DNA from 3 places in the Dechloromonas aquae genome. Region 1 is predicted to be linked to each of the others. Evidence: riboswitches for the same ligand, from Rfam matches in the RefSeq annotation. Region 1 holds a riboswitch; each other region holds the start of a gene.

The links. Region 1 has a riboswitch for cobalamin ahead of VX159_RS07430 (TonB-dependent receptor). Riboswitches for the same ligand answer to the same signal wherever they lie in the genome.
Region 2: another riboswitch for cobalamin. It lies ahead of bluB (5,6-dimethylbenzimidazole synthase); the one in region 1 lies ahead of VX159_RS07430 (TonB-dependent receptor).
Region 3: another riboswitch for cobalamin. It lies ahead of cobT (nicotinate-nucleotide--dimethylbenzimidazole phosphoribosyltransferase); the one in region 1 lies ahead of VX159_RS07430 (TonB-dependent receptor).

Annotation. Positions count from the first base shown of each region.
Region 1 covers NZ_CP144212.1:1,626,482-1,629,683, forward strand. Annotated here, with positions in the region: gene VX159_RS07425 (SulP family inorganic anion transporter) at 1-750, shown strand, start outside; cobalamin riboswitch at 903-1,148, shown strand; gene VX159_RS07430 (TonB-dependent receptor) at 1,299-3,202, shown strand, end outside.
Region 2 covers NZ_CP144212.1:3,394,402-3,397,603, reverse strand. Annotated here, with positions in the region: gene cbiB (adenosylcobinamide-phosphate synthase CbiB) at 1-564, opposite strand, end outside; gene bluB (5,6-dimethylbenzimidazole synthase) at 561-1,337, opposite strand; cobalamin riboswitch at 1,398-1,578, opposite strand; gene VX159_RS15525 (cobyric acid synthase) at 1,635-3,149, shown strand; gene VX159_RS15520 (response regulator) at 3,157-3,202, opposite strand, start outside.
Region 3 covers NZ_CP144212.1:3,389,888-3,393,089, forward strand. Annotated here, with positions in the region: gene VX159_RS15500 (adenosylcobinamide-GDP ribazoletransferase) at 1-585, opposite strand, end outside; gene cobT (nicotinate-nucleotide--dimethylbenzimidazole phosphoribosyltransferase) at 590-1,657, opposite strand; cobalamin riboswitch at 1,744-1,954, opposite strand; gene cobU (bifunctional adenosylcobinamide kinase/adenosylcobinamide-phosphate guanylyltransferase) at 1,981-2,535, shown strand; gene VX159_RS15515 (sensor histidine kinase) at 2,564-3,175, shown strand; gene VX159_RS15520 (response regulator) at 3,172-3,202, shown strand, end outside.

The sequences.
Region 1 (3,202 bases):
GTTTCGCGCTCGGCGGTGAATGTCGCCGCCGGTGCTCAGACCCAGCTGGCCAGCATCGTCACCGCGCTGAGCACCATCCTGCTGGTGCTGTGGGCCGCGCCCTGGCTGGCGCGTCTGCCGCTGGCGGTGCTGGCGGCAAGCATCGTGCTCGCGGCCTGGTCGATGATCGACCTGGCCGCGCTGCGTCAGGCTTGGGCCTACGACCGCGCTGACGCCTGCGCCTGGCTGGGCACCGCCTGCGGCGTGATCTTTCTCGGCGTTGATGTCGGGATTGGTCTTGGCGTGCTGCTGTCGCTGGCGACCTTGCTCTTTCACGCCAGCCAGCCGCATATCGCGGTGATCGGCCGCTTGCCGGGCAGCGAGCATTTCCGCAACGTCGACCGCCATCGGGTCGAGACGTTGCCGGGGGTGCTCTTTCTGCGCATCGATGAAAGCCTGTTCTTCGGCAATCTGGCGGCGATCGAGACGCGAATCCGCCAGCAACTGGCGGCACAGCCGGGTTGCCGCGAACTGGTGCTGGTGATGAGCGCGGTTAACCGCATGGACGCGACGGCGGTTGAGGCATTGGCCGAATTCGACCGCGATCTCGGCCGCAGCGGCGTGCGTCTGCATCTGGCCGAGGTCAAGGGGCCGGTACAGGATCGACTGCAGGGCACTGCGCTGTGGCAGGAACTCTCGGGCGAGGTGTTCTTGTCGGCCAGCGCAGCTTTTGACAGTCTGGCCACCGACCCGGCGGCGAATCCGGGCTGAATCGCGTTTTTCCGCGCGGTTGTGGGGCTTGGGGCCATTTTCACGGTCGACCGCAGCAATCGCGATTTTTTGCTGCTTGCCCGCAACGGCATTTTTTCGGCTAAGATCGCGCCTCGTTTTTCAGGGCTACCGCGTGCGCCCGGCAGTTGAAGCATGCGGAAACGGCAACAGGTGCCCGGCAGCGCGAGCTGCAGGGTGAAACGGGAACGAGGTGCGCGTACTCCGCAATTCCTCGGCTGCCCCCGCAACGGTAAGCCAGTGCGGAATCACCTCGACGACCCCAACGGTTGTCAGCCACTGCGTCGCAACGTGACCCTCTCCGGGTGCGCGAACGACGCGGGAAGGCGGTGATTCAAGACTGGCAAGCCCGGAGACCGGCCTGTCGCCTTCGTGCCGTCCGCGCTTTGCGGCCGGCGAATGCAATGGACCGTCTGCGGGGTTGCGGATGGCGGCAGAACTGCCTTGGCGCGCGTGCGTCCCGTGGGAACAGCGGCCGGGCAGGGGTCGTCATCGGCGGGCAGACGGTCGCATCCGGAGCTTGTCTGACCATGTCTTACCCTTTTTCACCCGTATTTTCCCGTTCCAACCTGCCGTCCTTGCGCCCGCTTTTTGTTGCCACGCTGGGCGCCTTGCCCTGGCTTGCCGCCGCCCAGTCCGCGCCGGTCCAGCTGGCGCCGGTTGAAGTCAGCGCCGGCCGCGAGGTCGGCACGCTCGGCCTCGACCACGCCACCACCAGCGCCACCCGCACCGGCCTGACTGCGCGCGAGACGCCGGCCAGCGTCAGCGCGGTCGATGCGCAGCAGATGCGCGAACGCGGCGATTTCCAGGTGCGCGAGGCGATCACCCGCGCTCCCGGGATCACCGACATCGGTTCCGGCGGCACCGGCGGCCTGTCGTTTTCGGCGCGCGGCTATACCGGCACCAACTCGGTCGGCATCGCCGAGGATGGCGTCCGTGTCCAGACCGGTGCCGGCACCCAGAACTATCCTGGCAGCAGCTGGGGTTACGAGCGGGTCGAGGTGCTGCACGGGCCGGCGTCGGTGGTCTATGGCAGCGGCACGGTCGGGGCGACGATCAACGCGGTACGCAAGGAGCCGAGCCGGGTGGCCGCGCAGGAAGCGATGGTCGCGCTCGGCAGCGACGGCCTCACGCGCCTTGGCGTTGGTGCCACCGGTGCGCTGGGCGAGATCGCCAGCTACCGCGTCGATGCCTACGGTACGCACATCGATGGCTACCGCGACCTCGGCAATTCGCAGGGCGGCAAGCTGATGAGCCGGCTGCGCCTGCAGCCGAACAGCGAGTTCAAGCTTGACCTGAGCGCCGACTACAGCCTGCAGCGCCCCGAGCGCTACTGGGGCACGCCGCACGACAACGGCCGCCTGCTGCCCGAGCTGCGGCGCGAGAACTACAACGCCGACGACTCGGTGATCCGCTATGCCGACACCCGCCTGCGCGCCCGCGCCGAGTGGCAGATGAACGCGGCCTGGACGCTGAGCAACGAAGCCTACTATCTGGAATCGAAGCGGCGCTGGCTGAATATCGAGAATTACAAGCTGAATTTGCCCGCCAACCGCGTCGACCGTAGCGATTATCTGGAAATCCAGCACGATCTGGAGCAGACCGGCAACCGCCTCGAAGCCAGCCTCAAGCAGGGCGGGCATCGCGCGGTCTTCGGTTGGGAAACCGCGCGGGTCAATTTCCGCCATACCAACAATGCGCCTTATGGCGGCAGCTCCAGCGTTGCCATCCGCAATCCGGCGCACGGCCAGTGGTTCAGTCCCGACCCGACCCTGCCCAAGTTCGACACTGCTACCACCCTGAATGCGTTTTATGCCGAGGACGCCTGGCAACTGGGCGAGCGCTGGCTGCTGCTGGCCGGCTTCCGCCACGACCGGGCGGCGATCAACCGCGACGAACTGGTCAGCGGCAGCGATTTCAGCCGGACCCTGCAGGGCAATTCCTGGCGCCTTGGCCTGACGCATTTCCTGACTCGCGATACCAGCCTCTACGCCCAGGTCGCGAGCGGCCACGATCCGGTGACTTCCATGATTTCGCTGAACCTGGCCAACGCCGATTTCAAGCTCAGCCGGGGCCGGCAGGTCGAGGTCGGGATCAAGCAGACGCTGGCTCAAGGCCTGGGCGAGTGGAGCGCGGCCTTCTACCGGATCGACAAGGACGACATCGTCACCCGCGATCCCAACAACGCCGCGCTGTCGGTCCAGGGCGGCAGCCAGTTTTCGCAGGGGATCGAACTGGCGGCAGCGCTGACGCCATGGCAGAACTGGCGTTTTGAGGGCAACATCACCCGCCTGCAGGCCGAATTCAAGGACTTGAACGAGCGGGTCGGCGCCGCCGCCGTGTCGCGTGCCGGCAACACGCCGCTCGACGTGCCCGAACTGGTCGCCAACCTGTGGGGGCATTACCGGGTCGGCGCCTGGCAGGCCTCGCTGGG
Region 2 (3,202 bases), 1.8 Mb from region 1:
ATCCAGCGTATTGGCCAGCCGGAACAGGATGACGCCGGGGGCACCGCCGACGGCGAACCAGAACAGGGTTGCGAAAATTGCATCGTTGCCGTTTTCCAGCACCGATTCGACGCCGGCCTTGGCGACGCCGGTCGTATCCAGCTGGCTGGTGTCGCGCGAGACGATCCAGCCGACCTTGACCCGGGCGGTCGCCAGATCGCCAGCGGCGAGCGGGCGGGCGATGGCTTCGGCGTGCTCGATCAGGCTTTGCGCGCCAAGCGCGAAGTACAACGCGATGACGTCGACCAGCCAGGCCAGCGGCGTCGGCAGTACCTGGCGCAGCAATAGCGCAAAGACTGCAAAGGGCAGCACCGCCAGTCCCCAGGCGAGGACGCCGGGGCCGCGCTGGCGGCGGTTGAGCAGGCGTTCGAGAAAATTGGCGTAGGTGCCAAAGCCGACCAGCGGATGGTAGCGGCTGACTTCGCCGAAGCGCCGGTCGAGACCGACTCCGGCCAGCGCCGCCAGCGGCATGGCCAGCGCGGGCCAGGCGGCGGCGAAGATCGCGGCGGCGGGCGTAGAACTCATCGCGGGAAGTGGCCCCGAGTCTGGATGTCATCCTGCAAGCGGGCGACGGTAGCGGTGAGCGGGTCGGCCTGCTGCGGGTCGCTGCCACCCCAGCGGTCGTAATAAAGCAGGTCGGCGACCGGCAGCCGGGGTAGCCAGCCGGCTTTTTCCAGCTCCGGCTTGTCGTGAAAATGGCTGACATAGCCGATGCACAGGTAGGCAATCGGCACGATTTCCGGCGGAATGCCGAGTGCTGCCTGCAGCTCCGGCTCGTTGAAGATGCTCACCCAGCCGACTCCCAAACCTTCTGCCCGGGCGGCCAGCCACAGGTTCTGCACGGCGCAGACGCTGCTGTAGAGGTCCATGGTCGGGATGTGGGTGCGCCCGATGACCACCGGGCCGGTGCGTTGCCGGTCGCAGGTAATGCACAGGTTGATCGGCGCTTCGACGATGCCTTCGAGTTTCAGCTTGCTGTAAATCTGGCGCTTCTCGTCGGGAAACATCGCGGCGGCTTCCTCGTGGGCCTTGGCGAACACCCCACGCACCTGCTGCTTGACCTCGGGCGAGCGGACGACGAGAAAATTCCACGGCTGCATGAAGCCGACCGACGGCGCATGGTGCGCCGCCAGCAGCACGCGGGCCAGCACCTCTTCCGGCACGGCCTGCGGCAAAAACTGGCCGCGCACATCGCGGCGGCTGAAAATGGTTTCATACACGGCGGCACGGGCAGCGTCGGAAAAGGGCTGCGCTATCGACGAATCGGATTGGGTCGCTTGCGGCGAGAGGTTTTCCATGGATTCCCCTTCTGGAAAATGCGGCTGCCTGGCCTTGCAGTCGTGTTGCCGGCATGCGGCCGGCGGTTGCGGTCTCCCGGCCGGTCTTCTGACTCGGGTTCTGCCGGCGGCTGCGCCTTCCCGGCTGGGCGCCAGTGGCATCTGCAGCATCCGTCCCCCTCACAGCGTTGGGCACGTGGCGGAATCGCACCGCCTTCCCGATTCTCCATCCGTCGATGGCACCGAGAGACTTGCCTGAACCATTCAGGCGGGGGCGATGGTGCCATAATTACGGACTTTTTTCACATCGTCGTTGCCATGTCCGCTGCTCAGCCCGCCGCCGTTTCCTGTTCGACCCTGATGGTGCAGGGCACTACTTCCGATGCCGGCAAATCGACGCTGGTTGCCGCGCTATGCCGGATTCTCAAGCGCAACGGCGTCGCTGTCGCTCCGTTCAAGCCGCAGAACATGGCGCTCAACTCGGCGGTGACCGTCGATGGCGGTGAAATCGGCCGGGCGCAGGCGCTGCAGGCGCTGGCCTGCGGCCTTGAAGCGCATACCGACTTCAACCCGGTGCTGTTGAAGCCGACCACCGACAAGAAGGCGCAGGTGGTGATCCACGGCAAGGTCGCCGCCGATCTCAACGCCCGCGACTATCAGGAATACAAGCCGCGCGCGATGCAGGCGGTGCTGCAGTCGTGGGGGCGGCTGACTTCCGCTTACGAGGCGGTGCTGGTCGAAGGCGCCGGTTCGCCGGCTGAGATCAACCTGCGTGCCCGCGACATCGCCAACATGGGCTTCGCCGAGACCGTCGATTGCCCGGTGATCCTGGTCGCCGATATCGACCGGGGTGGCGTTTTCGCCCACCTGGTCGGGACCCTGGAACTGCTCTCGCCGTCCGAGCAGGCGCGGGTCAAGGGTTTCGTGATCAACCGCTTTCGCGGCGACATTTCGCTGCTCGAATCCGGCCTGCGCTGGCTCGAAGAGCGGACCGGCAAGCCGGTGCTCGGCGTCTTGCCCTATCTGCACGGGTTGATGCTCGACGCCGAGGATGCGATTGCGACTGCCACGGTCGACGGCAAAAAAGCGGCAAAACTGCGCGCGATTGCGCTGGCCTATCCGCGCACCTCCAACCACAACGACCTCGATCCGCTGCGCCTGCACCCGCAGGTCGACTTTTCCTGGATCAAGCCCGGCGAGCCTTTGCCGCCGGCCGACCTGATCGTGCTTCCCGGCTCCAAGGCGGTGCGCGGCGACCTCGACTGGCTGCGCGCCCAAGGCTGGGACGCAGCGGTGGCGCGGCACCTGCGCTACGGCGGCAAGGTGATCGGCCTCTGTGGTGGCTACCAGATGCTCGGGCGCCAAGTGCATGACCCGGACGGCCGCGAAGGCGCGTCCGGCTCGACTGCCGGCCTGGGTTTTCTCGACGTTGAAACGACGCTGGAAGCCGAAAAGCAGTTGCGCAATGTGCAGGGCCGTCTGGCTTTTGCCGGAGCGACTGCCGCCGCAATGAGCGGCTACGAAATCCACCTCGGGGTGACGCGCGGCGCCGGTCTGGCGCAGCCGGCGGTGTGGCTGGCTGCGGCCGAGGGCGAGCGGCCGGATGGCGCCTTGTCCGCTGACGGGCAGGTCCTCGGCACCTATTGCCACGGCCTCTTCGACCATCCCGAGGCGCTTTCGGCGCTGCTCCGCTGGGCCGGTGCCGGCGAGGTCGAGCGGGTCGATTTTGCCGCCCGCCGCGAGGCCGATCTCGACCGCCTGGCCGATTCGACCTGGGCGGCGCTGGACCGGCGGCGGATGGCGGAACTGCTGCCCGGTTACCCGCTCGCTTGAGGCGTTTTCAGGTCGCGTCCGGGGTTGCGATGGCGGCTTCGCCGGGCTCGGCC
Region 3 (3,202 bases), 1.8 Mb from region 1:
CGGCGGCAATGCGAACAGCGCAGCAAAGCCCAGACTGCCCGCCGACAGGCGTTGCGCCACCGGCCGCGCCTTGCTTGAAGCATCGGCACGCGCGTAATCGAGCGTCGCCATCAGCCCCAGCGCGGCGTAGCGCGAGACGGCGTGGCCGGCGACCAAGGCCGGCACCACCAGCGCCGGCGGCAGGCTGGCGAGCAGCAGCAGTTTGCTGCTCAGCCCCAGCCACAACGCGACCACGCCGTAACTGCCGACCCGCGAATCCTTCATGATGTCGAGGATGCGCGCCTTGTCCCAGCCGCCGCCGAGGCCGTCGGCGGTATCCGACAAGCCATCCTCGTGGAAGGCGCCGGTCGCCAGCAGCATCGCCGCCAGCGCCAGCAGCACCGCCACCGGCTGCGACCAGAGATGGTGCGCGGTGACGAAGACCGCGCTACCGATGCCGCCGACCAGCAGGCCGACTGCCGGCAGGTAGCGGGCGGCGGCGTGCAGCGCCTCGGGACTGAAACCGACCCAGGCCGGCACCGGCAAGCGGCTGAAATAAGCGCAGGCGGCGAGGAAATAGCCGAGTTCGCGGCGCAGCCAGGCCATTGCCCTAGGCCTTGTCGGCAACACCGGCCGACTCGAAGCTGGCCATTTCGTTGAGGAAGGCGGCGGCGGCCTGCAGCAGCGGGAAGGCCAGCGCCGCGCCGGTGCCTTCGCCGAGGCGCAGGCCGAGGTCGAGCAGGGCTTCTGCCTGCAAGGCCTGCAACTGGGCGCGGGCGCCCGGCTCGGCCGAGCGGTGGCAGAAGACGCAGTAGTCGCGCAGCGCCGGTTGCACGCGGCAGGCGACCAGCGCCGCCGAACTGACGATGAAGCCGTCGACCAGCAGGACCATCCCGGCCTCGCCGGCAGCCAGCATCGCGCCGACCATCGCCGCAATCTCGAAACCGCCGAATTCGGCGAGCAAGGTCAGCGGGTCGCCACCGACCGTCTGGCCACCGGCCGCCGCATAGCGGGCCAGCGCCTGTTCGAGCAGCGCCTGCTTGCGCGCCAGGCCAGCGTCGTCAAGGCCGGCGCCACGGCCGATGCAATCGGCCAGCGAAGCGCCGGTCAGGGCATGCGTCAGCAAGGAAGCGGAGGCCGTATTGCCGATCCCCATTTCGCCGAAGCCGACCACGTTGCAGCCCTCGGCGGCCAGGCGGCGGACGATCCCGGCGCCATGTTCGAGCGCCTGCGCGCACTGGGCGCCGGTCATCGCCGGCTGCTCCAGGTAGTTGGCGGTGCCGGGCGCGACCTTGGCGTCGAGCAAACCGGGGCGCGGCGCGAAATCATGGGCGACGCCAGCGTCGACGACGCTCAGCTCCAACCCGTTGAGACGGGCGAAAACGTTGATCGCGGCACCGCCGGCAAGGAAGTTCTCGACCATCTGCCAGGTCACTTCCTGCGGGAAGGCCGAAATCCCGGCCTTGGCCGCGCCGTGGTCGCCGGCAAAGACCAGCATCTGCGGCCGGCGCAGTTCCGGGCTCAGCGTTTGCTGGATCAGGCCCAGCTGCAGCGCCAGACGCTCCAGCTGGCCGAGCGCGCCGAGCGGCTTGGTCTTGCGGTCGATCTTGTGTTGCAGTTTGGCGGCAATTTCACGGTCGACCGTGGAAACGACGATTTTTTCAGCAATGGAATGCATCCGATTCTCCAAAAACAAAAAGGGCCTCGCCGTTGCATCCGGCCAGAACGCAACGACGAAGCCCTGTCCACAGGCTTCTTCCTGATTGAGATTGAATTTCCGACAGGTCTTCTGGCTTCCGGATCGTTCCGCTCACCGCGTCTTCCCGGAGGGTTTGTTTCCCCTCGTAGTGACTTCTTGCGGCGGCAGTCCCCGGTTACAGCGGCGGGCCCGCCCCGGAATTGCAGCCTGCGCCGCGCACCGGGTTCCATTTTGTCGGAAGCCGCGATTATGCCGCCCGTCGACGGTTGCCGCCAAGCGGTACAAAGTCGACAATGCATGCCATGAAAGAACTAATCCTGGGTGGCGCCCGTTCCGGCAAAAGTCTGTTTGCCGAGCGTTGCGCCCATGACGATGAAGCGGTGGGCCGGCGGGTCATCTACCTGGCGACGGCGGAAGCGCGCGACGGTGAGATGCAGCGGCGGATTGTGCAGCATCGCGAACGGCGGCCGGCGCACTGGGCAACCTGCGAGGAGCGGCTGGCGCTGGCGGCCAAGCTGCGCGAACTGGCCGCGCCCGATACCTGCATCCTGGTCGATTGCCTGACCCTGTGGCTGACCAACCTGCTCTTCGCCGGCCGTGCGGCGGCACAGGCGGAAGCCGGCGAGACCGTCGACTGCCCGCTCTTCCTCGGCGAAACCGCCGCGCTGGTTGCCACCCTGCCGACCCTGCCCGGCCGCATTCTGCTGGTCTCCAACGAAGTCGGCTGGGGCGTGGTGCCAATGCACCCGGTCTCGCGCCTGTTCGCCGACGAGCAGGGACGGCTGAACCAGCGGGTGGCGGCGGTCTGCGATCAGGTGAATCTGGTTGCCGCCGGCCTGCCACTCAGGTTGAAATAAGGCATTTTCACGGTCGACCGTAAAAATCATGGAAAAACTGCTCGACACCCTCGCTTCCGGCATCCACGATGCGCGCAACCAGCTGCTGATCGCCGAAAGCCAGCTCGCCGAACGCGAATCTCGGCACGGCATCGACCTCGGCGAAGCGCGGCAGGCGATTGAAAACGCTGCCGGCCGGCTGACCCGCCTGCTTACCGCCTACCGGCTGATGCAGCACGATGCCCGCCTGGCGCTGCAGCCCTGCCGGATCGACGAGCTCTGTGCCGAAGCAGCGCTGACCCAGCGTTCGCCATTTGCTGCCCGCGGGCTCGAACTGACGGTAGACTGCCAGGTCCTCGACGAATGGGTTTGCGCCCGCGATCTGGTTGCCGACATGCTCAACAATGCCTTGCAGAATGCTTGCCGCCACGCCCGCCAGCGGGTCCGGCTAAGCGCCCGCACCAATGCCGACGGCCTCCAGCTGTGCGTCGAGGATGACGGCCCGGGCTTTTCCGAACTGCCGCCGCAAACTACCGGCAGCGGCCTGCTGCTGGCAGGCCGGCTGGCTGAACTGCACCGCCGCAGCGAGCGGCATGGCCACCTCCAACTGAGTAACGGCGGCCGTCTTGGCGGCGCCGTCTTTACCCTGACCCTGCCATGAGCGTCGATTTCTCGAAAAAGCGCTTTC